Regions from separate parts of the Serratia sp. C2(1) genome, predicted to be linked through region 1. Evidence: predicted binding sites of a transcription regulator. Region 1 holds the regulator's gene; each other region holds the start of a gene.
What was found. Region 1 encodes CRP, which controls carbon source genes, mostly activating them, when cyclic AMP is high. Its sites were predicted from a motif close to ATGTGANNNNNNTCACAT; they were not measured.

Region 1 (3,141 bases):
TATACCCGGCCGGAAATGGACGCGGCGATCCGCAAAGCGCGCGATCTGGGTCGTCATATCAGCTATTTCGGGCCTGAGGCCAACGACTTCGGCCTGCTGCAACAGAGCTTTATCGAGTACGGCAAGAACGGCACCGGACGGTCGCGCAAGTATCTTCATACCTACGACGAAGCGGTGCCCTATAACCAGGTACCCGGCACCTTTACACCCTGGGAAGCGCTGCCAGCGCCGACCGACGTGCTGTTCTATGAAGGGTTGCATGGCGGCGTAGTTACCGAACATACCGACGTGGCCAAACATGTCGATCTGCTGGTCGGCGTGGTACCGATCGTTAACCTGGAGTGGATACAAAAACTGATCCGCGATACCGGCGAGCGCGGCCATTCCCGTGAAGCGGTGATGGATTCTGTGGTGCGTTCGATGGAGGACTATATCAACTACATTACGCCGCAGTTCTCCCGCACCCACATCAACTTCCAGCGCGTGCCGACGGTCGATACCTCCAACCCGTTCGCCGCCAAAGCCATTCCTTCACTGGATGAAAGCTTCGTGGTGATTCATTTCCGTGGGCTGGATCAGATCGATTTCCCTTATCTGCTGGCAATGCTGCAAGGCTCGTTTATCTCGCACATCAATACGCTGGTCGTGCCGGGCGGCAAGATGGGGCTGGCGATGGAGCTGATCATGGCGCCGCTGGTGCAGCAACTGCTGGAAGGCAAAAAAATCGAGTAATGGGCCGGAGCGCGGCGGCAGGCCGCGCCCCTAAATTCTTGCGTTTTACGCCACGTCGCGGATTTCAAAGCTGTGGGTCACGCTGGCGGCCTTGTTCAGCATCAGCGATACCGAGCAATATTTCTCGGCGGAGAGGTTCACCGCACGTTCAACGATCTTGTCGGTCAGATCTTTACCGGTCACGATAAAATGCAGGTTGATATGGGTAAATACGCGCGGCGCTTCTTCACGCCGTTCGGAGGTCAGTTTCACCTCGCAATCGCGCACGTCATTCCGCCCTTTTTTCAGGATCGACACCACGTCGATAGCGCTGCATCCGCCCACCGACATCAGCACCATTTCCATTGGGCTGGGCGCTTTATCGCCGGCATTGCCATCCATCAATACCTGATGGCCGGACGCGGATTCACCCAGAAACGTCAACCCTTCTACCCACTTAACTCTTGCCTGCATGCTGGTCACTCCGGTTAATTTCTTAAAATCAGGGTACGCTTTCGCATAGAAACTGGCAACGGAACCTGATGCTAATCATGCGCGAGCAAGACAACACGAGACACCCGCCTCACTCTGTGCTACAAACAGAGCCGCAATAAATCTTTCCGGGACACTGATTTCAGGGAAACTCCCAGAGAAAGGCTCCTTTACCGGTATGTTAATAGAATGTAGCTTGCAGCTCTCCCGGCAAGTTAATATGCTAGAGCGACAGCGTATATTTATGACACGCCTCAAAACCTGCTGCCAGCCACCCTTAAAACAACGGCGACAGCACGTTTTACAGGGAACTCTGACCCCTGTGACACAAGGCAGCGATAACAACAGAGGATAACAGCGAATGGTTCTCGGCAAACCGCAAACAGACCCTACACTCGAATGGTTCCTGTCTCATTGCCATATCCACAAATATCCATCCAAAAGTACGCTGATTCACCAAGGTGAAAAAGCCGAAACGCTTTACTACATCGTAAAAGGCTCCGTCGCGGTGCTGATTAAAGATGAAGAAGGTAAAGAGATGATCCTGTCCTACCTTAACCAGGGGGATTTCATCGGCGAGCTTGGATTATTTGAAGAAGGCCAGGAGCGTAGCGCCTGGGTCAGGGCGAAGACCGCCTGTGAAGTGGCTGAGATTTCTTACAAGAAATTCCGCCAGCTGATTCAGGTCAACCCGGACATCCTGATGCGCCTGTCAGCGCAGATGGCAAGCCGCCTGCAAGTGACCTCAGAGAAAGTGGGTAACCTCGCCTTCCTGGACGTTACCGGCCGCATCGCGCAAACGCTGCTGAACCTGGCGAAACAGCCCGATGCCATGACTCACCCAGACGGCATGCAGATCAAAATCACCCGCCAGGAAATTGGCCAGATCGTCGGTTGCTCACGTGAAACCGTCGGCCGCATTCTGAAAATGCTGGAAGATCAAAACCTGATCTCCGCCCACGGCAAAACCATTGTCGTTTACGGCACGCGTTAATCACTGAAAAAACGGCGCGATGATTCGCGCCGTTTTTTTATGCCCCGACCGACCATGTGGCGTCGACTGATTTACCACCCGGAAGTCAATTACGCACTGCGGCAAACGCTGGTGCTGTGTCTGCCGGTGCTCCTTGGCCTGCTGATTGGCCACCTGCAACTCGGCCTGCTGTTTTCCCTGGTTCCCGCCTGCTGTAACATCGCCGGGCTGGACACGCCCCACAAACGTTTTTTCAAACGCCTGATCGTCGGCGGCTCACTGTTCGCACTCAGCAGCCTGTTGCTGCAGCAGGCGTTGCTATGGCAACTGCCGCTGCCGGCGTTAATGCTCGGCCTGGCCCTGCTGCTCGGCGTCAGCGGCGAAATCAGCCCGTTGCATGCCCGCCTGCTCCCCGCCGCGTTGATCGCCGCCATTTTTACGCTCAGCATGGCCGGCACGGTGCCGCTGTGGTACGCCCCCTTGCTGTATGGGGTGGGGACAGCCTGGTACGGCCTGTTCACCTGGTTCTGGTTCAAGCTGTGGAAAGAACAGCCGATGCGCGAATCGCTGAGCCAGCTTTATCTGGAACTGGCGGACTACTTCGAAGCCAAGTATTCCCTGTTGACCCAACATACCGATCCGCAAACTGCGTTACCGCCGCTGCTGGTGCGCCAGCAAAAAGTGATGGACCTGATCAGCCTGCTGTATCAGCAGCTTAACTTTTTGCCGCACGCCAATAATCTCGAGCAAAAACGCCTGCAACGGACCTTTCAGGTCGCGCTGGATTTGCAGGAGCACATTACCGTCAGCCTGCACCTGCCGGAAGAAGTGCAAAAGCTGGTGGAGCAGAGCCAGGCCGAGGCGATTATCCGCCGCAATGCGCAGGTGATTGCCGGCCGGCTGCGCACGGTGGCGCACGATATTCTCTACCATCAATACTCCCAGCGCTTCAGTATGACCCACGA
Region 2 (3,141 bases), on a different contig from region 1:
GATCCCGGTCGCCTGGCCGTAACCGAACTGGCTCAGCCAGCTGTGAATGCGATCAATGCCCATTTCAAACGCCACCTGATAAAAGAAGGTATCGGCGGATTCCTCAATCGCCTTGGTGACGTTCAGCATACCGTGGCCGCTCTTCAGCCAGTCGCGGTAACGACGCTGGGTACCCGGCAACGTCCAGGTCGGCGCGCCAAAGAAGCTGGTGTTGGGCGTGATCACCCCGGCGAACAGCGCAGAGGTAGCCATATAAGGCTTCACGGTGGACGCCGGCGGGTATAACCCCTGAGTGACGCGGTTAATCAGCGGTAGATCCGGGTTGGTCAATAAGCTTTTATAGGCTTTGTAACTGATGCCTTTCACGAAAGGATTGGGGTCGTAACTGGGGCTGGACACCATCGCCAGAATGCCGCCATCGCGCGGGTCCTCAACCACCACCGCCGCCCGCTGCCCCTTCAGAACCGACTCGATATACTGCTGCAACGGCAAATCGAGCGTCAGATAGATATTTTTGCCTGCCTGCGGCGGCTGTTCTTTCAGCAGGCGTATCACGCGGCCGTGGTTATCCACCTCCACTTCCTGATAGCCGGTGGTGCCATGCAGTTCCGACTCATAGTAAGCCTCAATACCCTGCTTGCCGATGTTATGGTCGGCGGCGTAATTTTCGCCGATGCCGGCTTTATTGAGGCGTTTCACATCGCCATCGTTGATTTTCGAGACGTAACCGACCACGTGCGCCAGTTCGGCGCCATACGGATATTCCCGCTGCTGATAGGTGTCGATGGTCACCCCGTCAAAACGGTATTGATTGACCGCAAAACGGGCAACCTCGGTGTCGTTCAGCCCGCTTTTCAACGTCACCGGTTTATAGCGGCCGTTGTGGTGCATGTCGTCGCGAAAGGTGGCGATATCCTCAGGCGTCAGATCGACAATCGGCGTCAGCGCCTGTAACAGCGCGGTCATATTGGCGATTTTGCTGGGAATCACCTGGATCTGGTACAGGGTAATGTTACGCACCAGTGGGATGCCGTTACGATCGAATATCAGCCCGCGGCTGGGCGCAATCGGCAGCATTTTGATGTCGTTCTGATTGGATCGCGTCTGGTAGAACGCATGTTGCTTAATCTGCAGGTGATACAGGTTGACGATCAGTGCGCCGAAGCAGGCGATCACCAATGCCATCGCCACGCAAGCGCGGCGAATAAACAACATTTCCTCAGCGGAATGGTCACGGATTTTTTCTTTTAAGAGGGCCATACGCAGCGCAGTACCTGTCTGACGTCACATTTTCCCCAGATAAATCAGGGCAGTGAAAAGTCGGCAAGCATAGCGTTATTGGTTAACGGCCCCCATTAAAAGGTTGCTAATGAAATGGCATAAATGTTTCAGCATGTTGGAATGTTTCCGGGTGCCGGTTTTTATGCCGAGCAGGGATTGAGCGACCCTTTATCCCAATGCTACAATGTGACGTAGATCACACAATTCCATTTTTGCCCGCACTGTTCTCCGGCGCCCTGCCGGCTGCGGCTTTTTACCAAGGATCACGTTCGATGAGTACCATAGCCACGGGTTTGATTATGATGCGCTGGGAGTTACTGAGCGCCGTAATGATGTTTATGGCCAGCCAGTTAAACGTCGTTTGTCGTAAAACCAGCCGTAACGGCATGGCATTCATGTTCAGTAGCCTCGGGCTGTTCACCACCTGCTGGTTCGTGATGGGCCTGATGGGTATCAGTTTCAGCCAGGAAGGATTCCTGCATTTTTGGTCGGTGACCAAAGACGTCTTTTTCGATGTGATGAGCAAAACCCCGACTGACTGGCCAATGCCCTGAGCCGCACTTAATCTCCCCCTGCGACAGGCAACGGCGCCGACATCTCCAGCAGTATTTTGCCGAATGCCTGCGCAGCCGCGCCCGGTTCCTCGCTGTTGACGATCAGCGTGAAATCGACGTCGGGTAATTCGGGTAGCCCATACTCGCCCTCGATCACTTTCATTCCCGGCTCCAAATCGCCGCTCGCCATGACGGCAATGCCCAGCCCCGCCAACACGGCTGCCCGTAGCCCTTGCTGGCTTTGTGAGGTGAAGGCGGTATGCCATTCGATGGCCTGACTTTCAAGAGCGGCGATCCCGGCCTCGCGGCTGACCGACGGCGCGGGTAACAACGCCAGCGGCAACGACGAGCCCGCCAGGCTGAATGTCTCAGCCGCTACCCACACCAGCTGCGTCCGCCGCAATAGCCTGCCCTCGATGCGGTTAGCCAGCGACATCACGACGGCCAAATCCAGTTCGTTGCCCTTCACCATGCCACAAAGATCCAGCCCGATACTGACATTCACCTCCAACCTGACCGCAGGAAAAGCCCGGGCAAACTGGGATAACAGCGGCGGCAATCGTTCCCCCAGAAAACTCTCCGTCAGGCCAAAGCGTACTGATCCCGACACGGGTGAGGATTCAAAGCGCCGCTGCATGGCGTCAAGCGCCTGCAAAACTTGCCCGGCGTGGCGCAGCAAATCTTCGCCGTCTTCGGTTAGCGTCAGGCGGCGCGTAGTGCGCTGCAACAACTGTCGGCCAATCTGCTCCTCGAGCCGACGGATCTGGTGACTGATCGCGGATTGGGTCAGATTCAGTTGTTGCGCCGCACGCGTAAAGCCGCCGGTTTCGGTAACCGTAACGAAGGTGCGCAGCAGTGTCGGATCAATGTTCATGGCGAGTTTTCATGATGTAAATTAATTAATGAAGATAAATTAAATCATTTCTATCATGCAACTCATTTATCCAGAATGGCTGTTCGTTTCCATCACCCTCTTTTGTGGAAAAAATTCATGACGCTCTCTCACGCCAGTAAAAATCGACTGGCACTAACGGCAATTTGCCTCGCCGCGCTGATGTTCGGCCTGGAAATCTCCAGCGTACCGGTCATACTGCCGACGCTGGAACGGGTATTACACAGTGATTTCAGCGATATGCAGTGGATTATGAATGCCTATACCCTGGCCTGTTCCGCCGTGATGATGGCCACCGGAACGCTGTCTGACCGTTTTGGCCGCAGGCGAGTTTTCATCATCGCCATTGCCGCTTTTGGCCTCACTTCCTTGCTCTGCGGCCTGGCCAACGGCTCGACGATGCTGATCCTGGGC
Region 3 (3,141 bases), on a different contig from region 1:
CCTTCGTTAGCGATCGCGCCAACGATATGACGAACTTCCACACCGTCATCACGGCCCACTTCAATGCGGTACAGCTGCATTTCGCCAACGTCACGACGTTCGCGACGCGGACGCTCAGCGCCACCGTCACGGCTGTCTGGACGCGCTTCACGACGACGGTCGTTACCACGATCGTCACGGTCGTTGAACTCACGACGTTGACGCGGCTTGAACACCGGATCCGGTGGCAGAATCAGAGGACGTTCGCCCTGCGCCATTTTCAGCAGTGCTGCGGCCAGGGTTTCCATTTCCAGCTCTTCTTCCGGCTGCAGTTTAGCCAGCAGTGCGCGGTACATGTCCAGATCGCTGCTTTCCAGCTGTTGCTGTACTTTAGCGGCGAACTTGGCCAGACGACGCTCACCCAGCAGCTCTGCATTTGGCAGCTCAACTTCTGGAATGGTCAGCTTCATGGTACGTTCGATGTTGCGCAGCAGGCGGCGTTCGCGGTTTTCCACGAACAGCAGCGCACGACCGGCACGACCGGCACGACCGGTACGGCCGATACGGTGAACGTAGGACTCGGAATCCATAGGGATGTCGTAGTTCACAACCAGGCTGATACGCTCAACGTCCAGACCACGAGCGGCAACGTCGGTCGCGATCAGGATATCCAGACGACCGTCTTTCAGACGCTCCAGGGTCTGCTCACGCAGCGCCTGGTTCATGTCACCGTTCAGTGCGGCGCTGCTGTAGCCGCTGCGCTCCAGCGCTTCAGCCACTTCCAGGGTCGCGTTTTTGGTACGCACGAAGATGATCGCCGCATCAAAGTCTTCCGCTTCCAGGAAACGCACCAACGCTTCGTTCTTGCGCATGCCTTGCGCAGTCCAGTAGCTCTGGCTGATGTCCGGACGGGTAGTGATGCTGGACTGAATGCGCACTTCCTGCGGATCTTTCATAAAGCGACGGGTAATGCGACGGATCGCTTCCGGCATGGTTGCAGAGAACAGCGCGGTCTGATGTTCAGCCGGGATCTCCGCCATGATGGTTTCCACGTCTTCGATAAAGCCCATGCGCAGCATTTCGTCGGCTTCATCCAGCACCAGACCGCTCAGGTTAGAGAGGTTCAGCGTGCCGCGTTTCAGGTGGTCCAGCAGACGGCCTGGGGTACCCACTACGATTTGTGGGCCCTGACGCAAGGCGCGCAGCTGCACGTCGTAACGTTGGCCGCCGTACAGGGCAACAACGTTAACGCCAGTCATATGTTTAGAGAAATCAGTCATCGCTTCCGCAACCTGAACCGCCAGTTCGCGGGTCGGTGCCAGCACCAGAATCTGTGGTGCCTTCAGGGAAGCGTCAAGGTTGTGCAGCAGTGGCAGCGAGAACGCTGCAGTTTTACCGCTACCGGTCTGCGCCATGCCCAGCACATCACGGCCGTTCAACAGGTGAGGAATACACTCAGCCTGGATCGGTGACGGTTTTTCGTAGCCCAGATCGGTCAGGGCAGAAATGATAGGAGCGGACAGCCCCAGGTCAGCAAAAGAGGTTTCAAGCTCAGTAGTCATGTACACGTGCCTCATTAATAATGGCAGCCAGTCTACATAACTCGTCGAGAAAATTTTCAGTCATTTTCATTGAAAAGTGTGAACCGGCTCAAATTAGATTATAAAACGAACAAAGAAGCCCTCGCCCGTTAAGGCGATAACTTTGGCAAAAAACCAATGTATATCAGGCTGATAGTTGTTCGTCAGCTATTGCTGGTCCGATTCCGATAGGTCGTCTTGTTCTTGGCCCAACAGCGCCAATTCCAACAATGCATAGCGGTGCTCAACGAAATTATGAACGTTGTTAGCAACCGTCAGTTTGAACAGCGCCGAAGCGGTGTCCTTGTCCCCCAGACTCAGGTAGTGTTTACCCAAATAGAAGTCAGTTTCACTGAGATGCTCAGCGAGCGAAGTGTTATCCGTTGCCTCTGCCTTGAGCCTTTCCATCAGCGTTTTTTCGCTGATGTTGCCCAGGTAGAATTCGACAATATTCCATCCCCATTGCCCTCGGTTCGCTTTGTCATAACGCTGCTGGAGCGCTACGTCAGCCTTCTTGGGATCGATTTCTCTTTCCACAAGATACAGCCACAACGAACGGAAGGGATCGTTTGGGTCGTCTTGATAAAACGCCTGCAGATCATCCTGCGCCAACGGGAAGCGGCCGCCATAATACAGTGCGATGCCCCGGTTTAAACGCGCGTAATTGTAAGTTGGATCAAGCTCTAGTACAGAATCAAACGCTTCATAGGCAGCATCAAAATTGCCTGCCTGCGTTAAGTAAATGCCCAGGTAGTTGAAAACTTCTGGCATATCAGGACGTATCGCCAGCGCTTGCGAGAAATCATTGCGCGCCAGTGCACGTAGCCCGAGGCTATCATACAGCACACCGCGCTCATATAAAAGCTGCGCACGCTCATCGTCCGTCAGTGCCCGGCTGGCAAGTATTTGTTCCATGCGCGCCAGGATCACTTCCTGCTGCAGAGTTGGCTGCAACGGGATCGCCAAAACTTCGTCTTTACGCCAATCATGGTTGCTGCATCCTGCCAGCATGAGTGCTGTCGCAACGTAACACCAGCGCAAGAAAGGCTTCATTTCCCACTCCCGAAGACAAACATTGGATGAACGTCCTGTCATCCGTTTGCTAATACGCAGGCATCCTACCCGCGCGATACGAACAGCTCCCAACCCCATGGCAGGGAGCTGTAAATCTATCTATACAGTTATTCTGCTTCAGGCGCAGGCGCAGATGAATCTGCTTCTGGCGCTGTAGCTTCTTTAATGCTCAGACGCACACGGCCCTGACGGTCAACTTCCAGCACCTTAACCGGTACTTCCTGACCCATCTGCAGATAGTCGGTCACTTTCTCAACGCGCTTGTCAGCGATTTGAGAGATGTGCACCAGACCTTCTTTACCGCCGCCGATCGCCACGAATGCGCCGAAATCAACGATACGGGTCACTTTACCCTGGTAAATACGGCCCACTTCGATCTCTGCGGTGATCTCTTCGATACGGCGGATAGCGAACTTCGCTTTCTCACCGTCGGTAGCAGCAATTTTAACCGTACCATCATCTTCGATTTCGATGGTAGTACCGGTCTCTTCAGTCAGCGCACGGATGA
Region 4 (3,141 bases), on a different contig from region 1:
GGCTTTTGGCGCAGCAGCCGCATCGTCGTTGGCGGCCAGCGTCGACGGCATGTTTGCCGCAGAACGCACAGGGGTGGTCACAATATTTCCTTACCGAACTTCGGGCGATTTAAACAGGTACATCATGGGGTAACAAAATGATAGGGAGAGCCCAGTTTTTTGTCTAATATATTAATAATTAAAATTAAGATGTTTAAAGTATGAATATAGAACTGAGACACCTGCGCTATTTTGTCGCCGTAGCGGAAGAATTGCATTTCGGTCGGGCGGCGGAACGTTTGCGCATTTCGCAACCGCCGCTCAGCCAGCAAATTCAGGCGCTGGAGGAAATGGTCGGCGCGCGTCTGTTGGCGCGCAACAACCGCAATGTCAGCCTGACGCAGGCGGGGGAAATGTTCCTGAAAGAGGCTTATCAGGTACTCGATCAGGTCGGCCGTGCGGCGGAGAAGGCCGCGCGACTGGAGCGTGGTGAACTGGGCGAGTTGACCATTGGTTTCACCTCTTCGGCACCCTTTATCAGCGTGGTGTCGCGCAGTTTGCGGGCTTACCGCCAGCAGCACCCGCACGTGCATATAAAAATGCGCGAAGTGAATACCAAGCAACAGATCGAACCGCTGCTCAACGGCGAACTGGATCTGGGCGTGATGCGCAATACGCGCTTGCCGGACGTGCTGAAGCATCAACTGTTGCTATGCGAGCCATTGGTCGCGGTGGTGCCGGAAGGGCATCCGTTAACCCATATTGCACCCGGCACGCTGCGTTTCCAACATCTGGCGGAGGAGCCGTTTGTGTTTTTCTCGCGCGAGGTAGGGACGGCGCTGTATGACGAAATATTGTCGCTGTTGGCCAAAGCGGGGATCACACCTTATATCACCCAGGAAGTCGGCGAAGCGATGACCATCATCGGTCTGGTGTCTTCCGGGCTGGGCATCTCTATTTTGCCGGCGTCTTTTGGCCGGGTAAAAGTCGATGGGGTGAAATACCTGCCACTGGCGGAACCGGAGGCGATGACCGAAGTCTGGTTGGTGCATCATCGCCAAAGAGCGTTGACCGCTGCGGCCAAATCGTTGATGACACTGCTGTTGCCGTGAGGAGTTCTGCACAAATAAAACGCAATCCGCGGCGAAAGCAGAGTGAATTTGTGCTGCAAATCACATAACGAATCAAATAGTTGACGCTGTATTACAAAAGCCCCACCATAGCCTCTAGTCTTTATTTAGAAGCGCGAAAAATAGTAGGAGCAGGTGTGTGATTGCTGTTGGACAGCCTGGGCATATCGATCAAATCAAACAAACAAATGCAGGAGCAGTTTATCGGCTAATCGATGAACTGGGCCCAATTTCGCGTATCGAACTGTCTAAACGCGCGCAACTCGCCCCTGCCAGCATCACCAAAATCGTACGCGAGCTGCTGGAAGCGCATCTGGTTAAAGAAAACGAATATCAGGAAGTCGGTAGCCGCGGGCGACCGGCGGTAGGGCTGGTGTTGGACACCGAAGCCTGGCATTACCTTTCCGCCCGCATCAGCCGGGGCACCATTACGCTGGCGCTGCGCGACATCAGCAGCAAACTGGTGGTAGAAGAGCTTCTGCCGCTGGACGCCGAACACCCTGAGCCTCTTCTCAAACGCATTCTCGGTGAAGTCGATCAGTTCTTTATCCGCCATCAAAGCAAACTTGAGCGTCTGACGGCGATCGCCATTACCCTGCCGGGCATGATTGATGTGGCCTCCGGTGTGGTGCACCGTATGCCGTTTTACGATGTCGTGGACATGCCGCTGGGCCCCGCGCTGGAAACCCGCACCGGGTTGCCGGTTTACCTGCAGCACGATATCAGCGCCTGGACCATGGCCGAAGCGCTGTACGGCGCTTCGCGCGGCAGCCAGAACGTGATTCAGGTGGTGATCGACCACAACGTCGGTGCAGGCGTGATCACCGGCGGGCGAGTACTGCACGGCGGCAGCCACAGCGTGGTGGAAATTGGTCATACGCAGGTCGACCCATACGGCAAACGCTGTTACTGCGGTAACCACGGTTGTCTGGAGACCGTCGCCAGCATTGAAAACATTCTGGAGATCGCCCAACAGCGTCTCGCGACCTCCATGAGCTCCAGCCTGCACGGCGCGCCGTTGACGGCAGAATCCCTGTGCGATGCGGCGCTGGCGGGCGATCAACTGGCCAAAGATATCATTCTGGGCGTGGGCCACAGCGTGGGGCGCATTCTGGCGATCATGGTCAACTTGTTCAATCCTGAAAAAATCCTGGTCGGTTCACCGTTGAACCGCGCGGCGGAAATTCTGCATCCGGCCATCGCCTCTTGCATTCGTCAACAATCGCTGCCGGCCTACAGCGACCATGTGCAGGTGGAATCCACTCAGTTCTTCAACAAGGGCACCATGCCCGGTGCCGCCCTGGTGAAGGAAGCTTTGTACAACGGATCGTTGCTGGTACAACTGCTGCAAGGGTAATATCAGTAATACTTATCGTTTAGCGATAAAAGATTGAGCTACCTCAAGCCCCGTTCGCTCGTCATCCCCTAGAATTTTCCCGTTCGTCTTCTTCGCCTTACTGCGGCGATATTTGGATTAATGGAGCATTTCGGGGCAATTAAGACATGTTAAAGCGTTTATTTGTAACAGGCACGGATACCGACGTCGGTAAAACCGTGGTTTCCCGCGCCTTGCTGCAGGCACTGGCCGCGCAGGGCCGTTCGGTCGCCGGCTATAAGCCGATCGCGGCGCGTTGTCAGGAAACCAGCGAAGGCATTCGCAATAAAGACGCTTTGGTTTTACAAGCATCTTCGACCCTGCCGCTGTCGTACGAGGAAATTAATCCCATCACCTGTCTGGATGAGGTGTTTCACGCTCATGCCACCGAGGATATCAATTACGGCGTGATGAGCAGCGGGTTGCAGAGTCTGTCCGCCAGAGCCGATACCGTGGTCGTGGAGGGCAGCGGTGGCTGGCGCGTGCTGATGAACGATCTGCGACCTTATGCCGAATGGGTGGTCCAGGAGCAATTGCCGGTGGTGTTGGTGGTGGGAATTAAACTGGGCTGCGTCAGTCACGCCTTGTTGACTGCACAGTCGATCATTAATGACGGTTTACCTTTGTTGGGATGGGTGGCGAACCGGATTAATCCGG

Region 2: the regulator CRP is predicted to act here: its motif matches at 1,466-1,483, upstream of V2S86_RS07860 (YjcB family protein).
Region 3: the regulator CRP is predicted to act here: its motif matches at 1,618-1,635, upstream of yrbN (protein YrbN).
Region 4: the regulator CRP is predicted to act here: its motif matches at 1,140-1,157, upstream of mlc (sugar metabolism global transcriptional regulator Mlc).

Annotation. Positions count from the first base shown of each region.
Region 1 covers NZ_JAZFBA010000006.1:26,684-29,824, forward strand. Annotated here, with positions in the region: gene V2S86_RS22785 (phosphoribulokinase) at 1-732, shown strand, start outside; gene V2S86_RS22790 (OsmC family protein) at 778-1,185, opposite strand; gene crp (cAMP-activated global transcriptional regulator CRP) at 1,565-2,197, shown strand; gene V2S86_RS22800 (YccS/YhfK family putative transporter) at 2,252-3,141, shown strand, end outside.
Region 2 covers NZ_JAZFBA010000001.1:1,695,426-1,698,566, forward strand. Annotated here, with positions in the region: gene mrdA (penicillin-binding protein 2) at 1-1,260, opposite strand, end outside; gene V2S86_RS07860 (YjcB family protein) at 1,554-1,835, shown strand; gene V2S86_RS07865 (LysR family transcriptional regulator) at 1,843-2,709, opposite strand; gene V2S86_RS07870 (MFS transporter) at 2,827-3,141, shown strand, end outside.
Region 3 covers NZ_JAZFBA010000002.1:116,262-119,402, reverse strand. Annotated here, with positions in the region: gene V2S86_RS16105 (DEAD/DEAH family ATP-dependent RNA helicase) at 1-1,541, opposite strand, end outside; gene yrbN (protein YrbN) at 1,531-1,605, opposite strand; gene nlpI (lipoprotein NlpI) at 1,728-2,612, opposite strand; gene pnp (polyribonucleotide nucleotidyltransferase) at 2,741-3,141, opposite strand, start outside.
Region 4 covers NZ_JAZFBA010000001.1:1,774,547-1,777,687, reverse strand. Annotated here, with positions in the region: gene V2S86_RS08220 (MFS transporter) at 1-51, opposite strand, end outside; gene V2S86_RS08215 (LysR family transcriptional regulator) at 201-1,091, shown strand; gene mlc (sugar metabolism global transcriptional regulator Mlc) at 1,249-2,466, shown strand; gene bioD (dethiobiotin synthase) at 2,613-3,141, shown strand, end outside.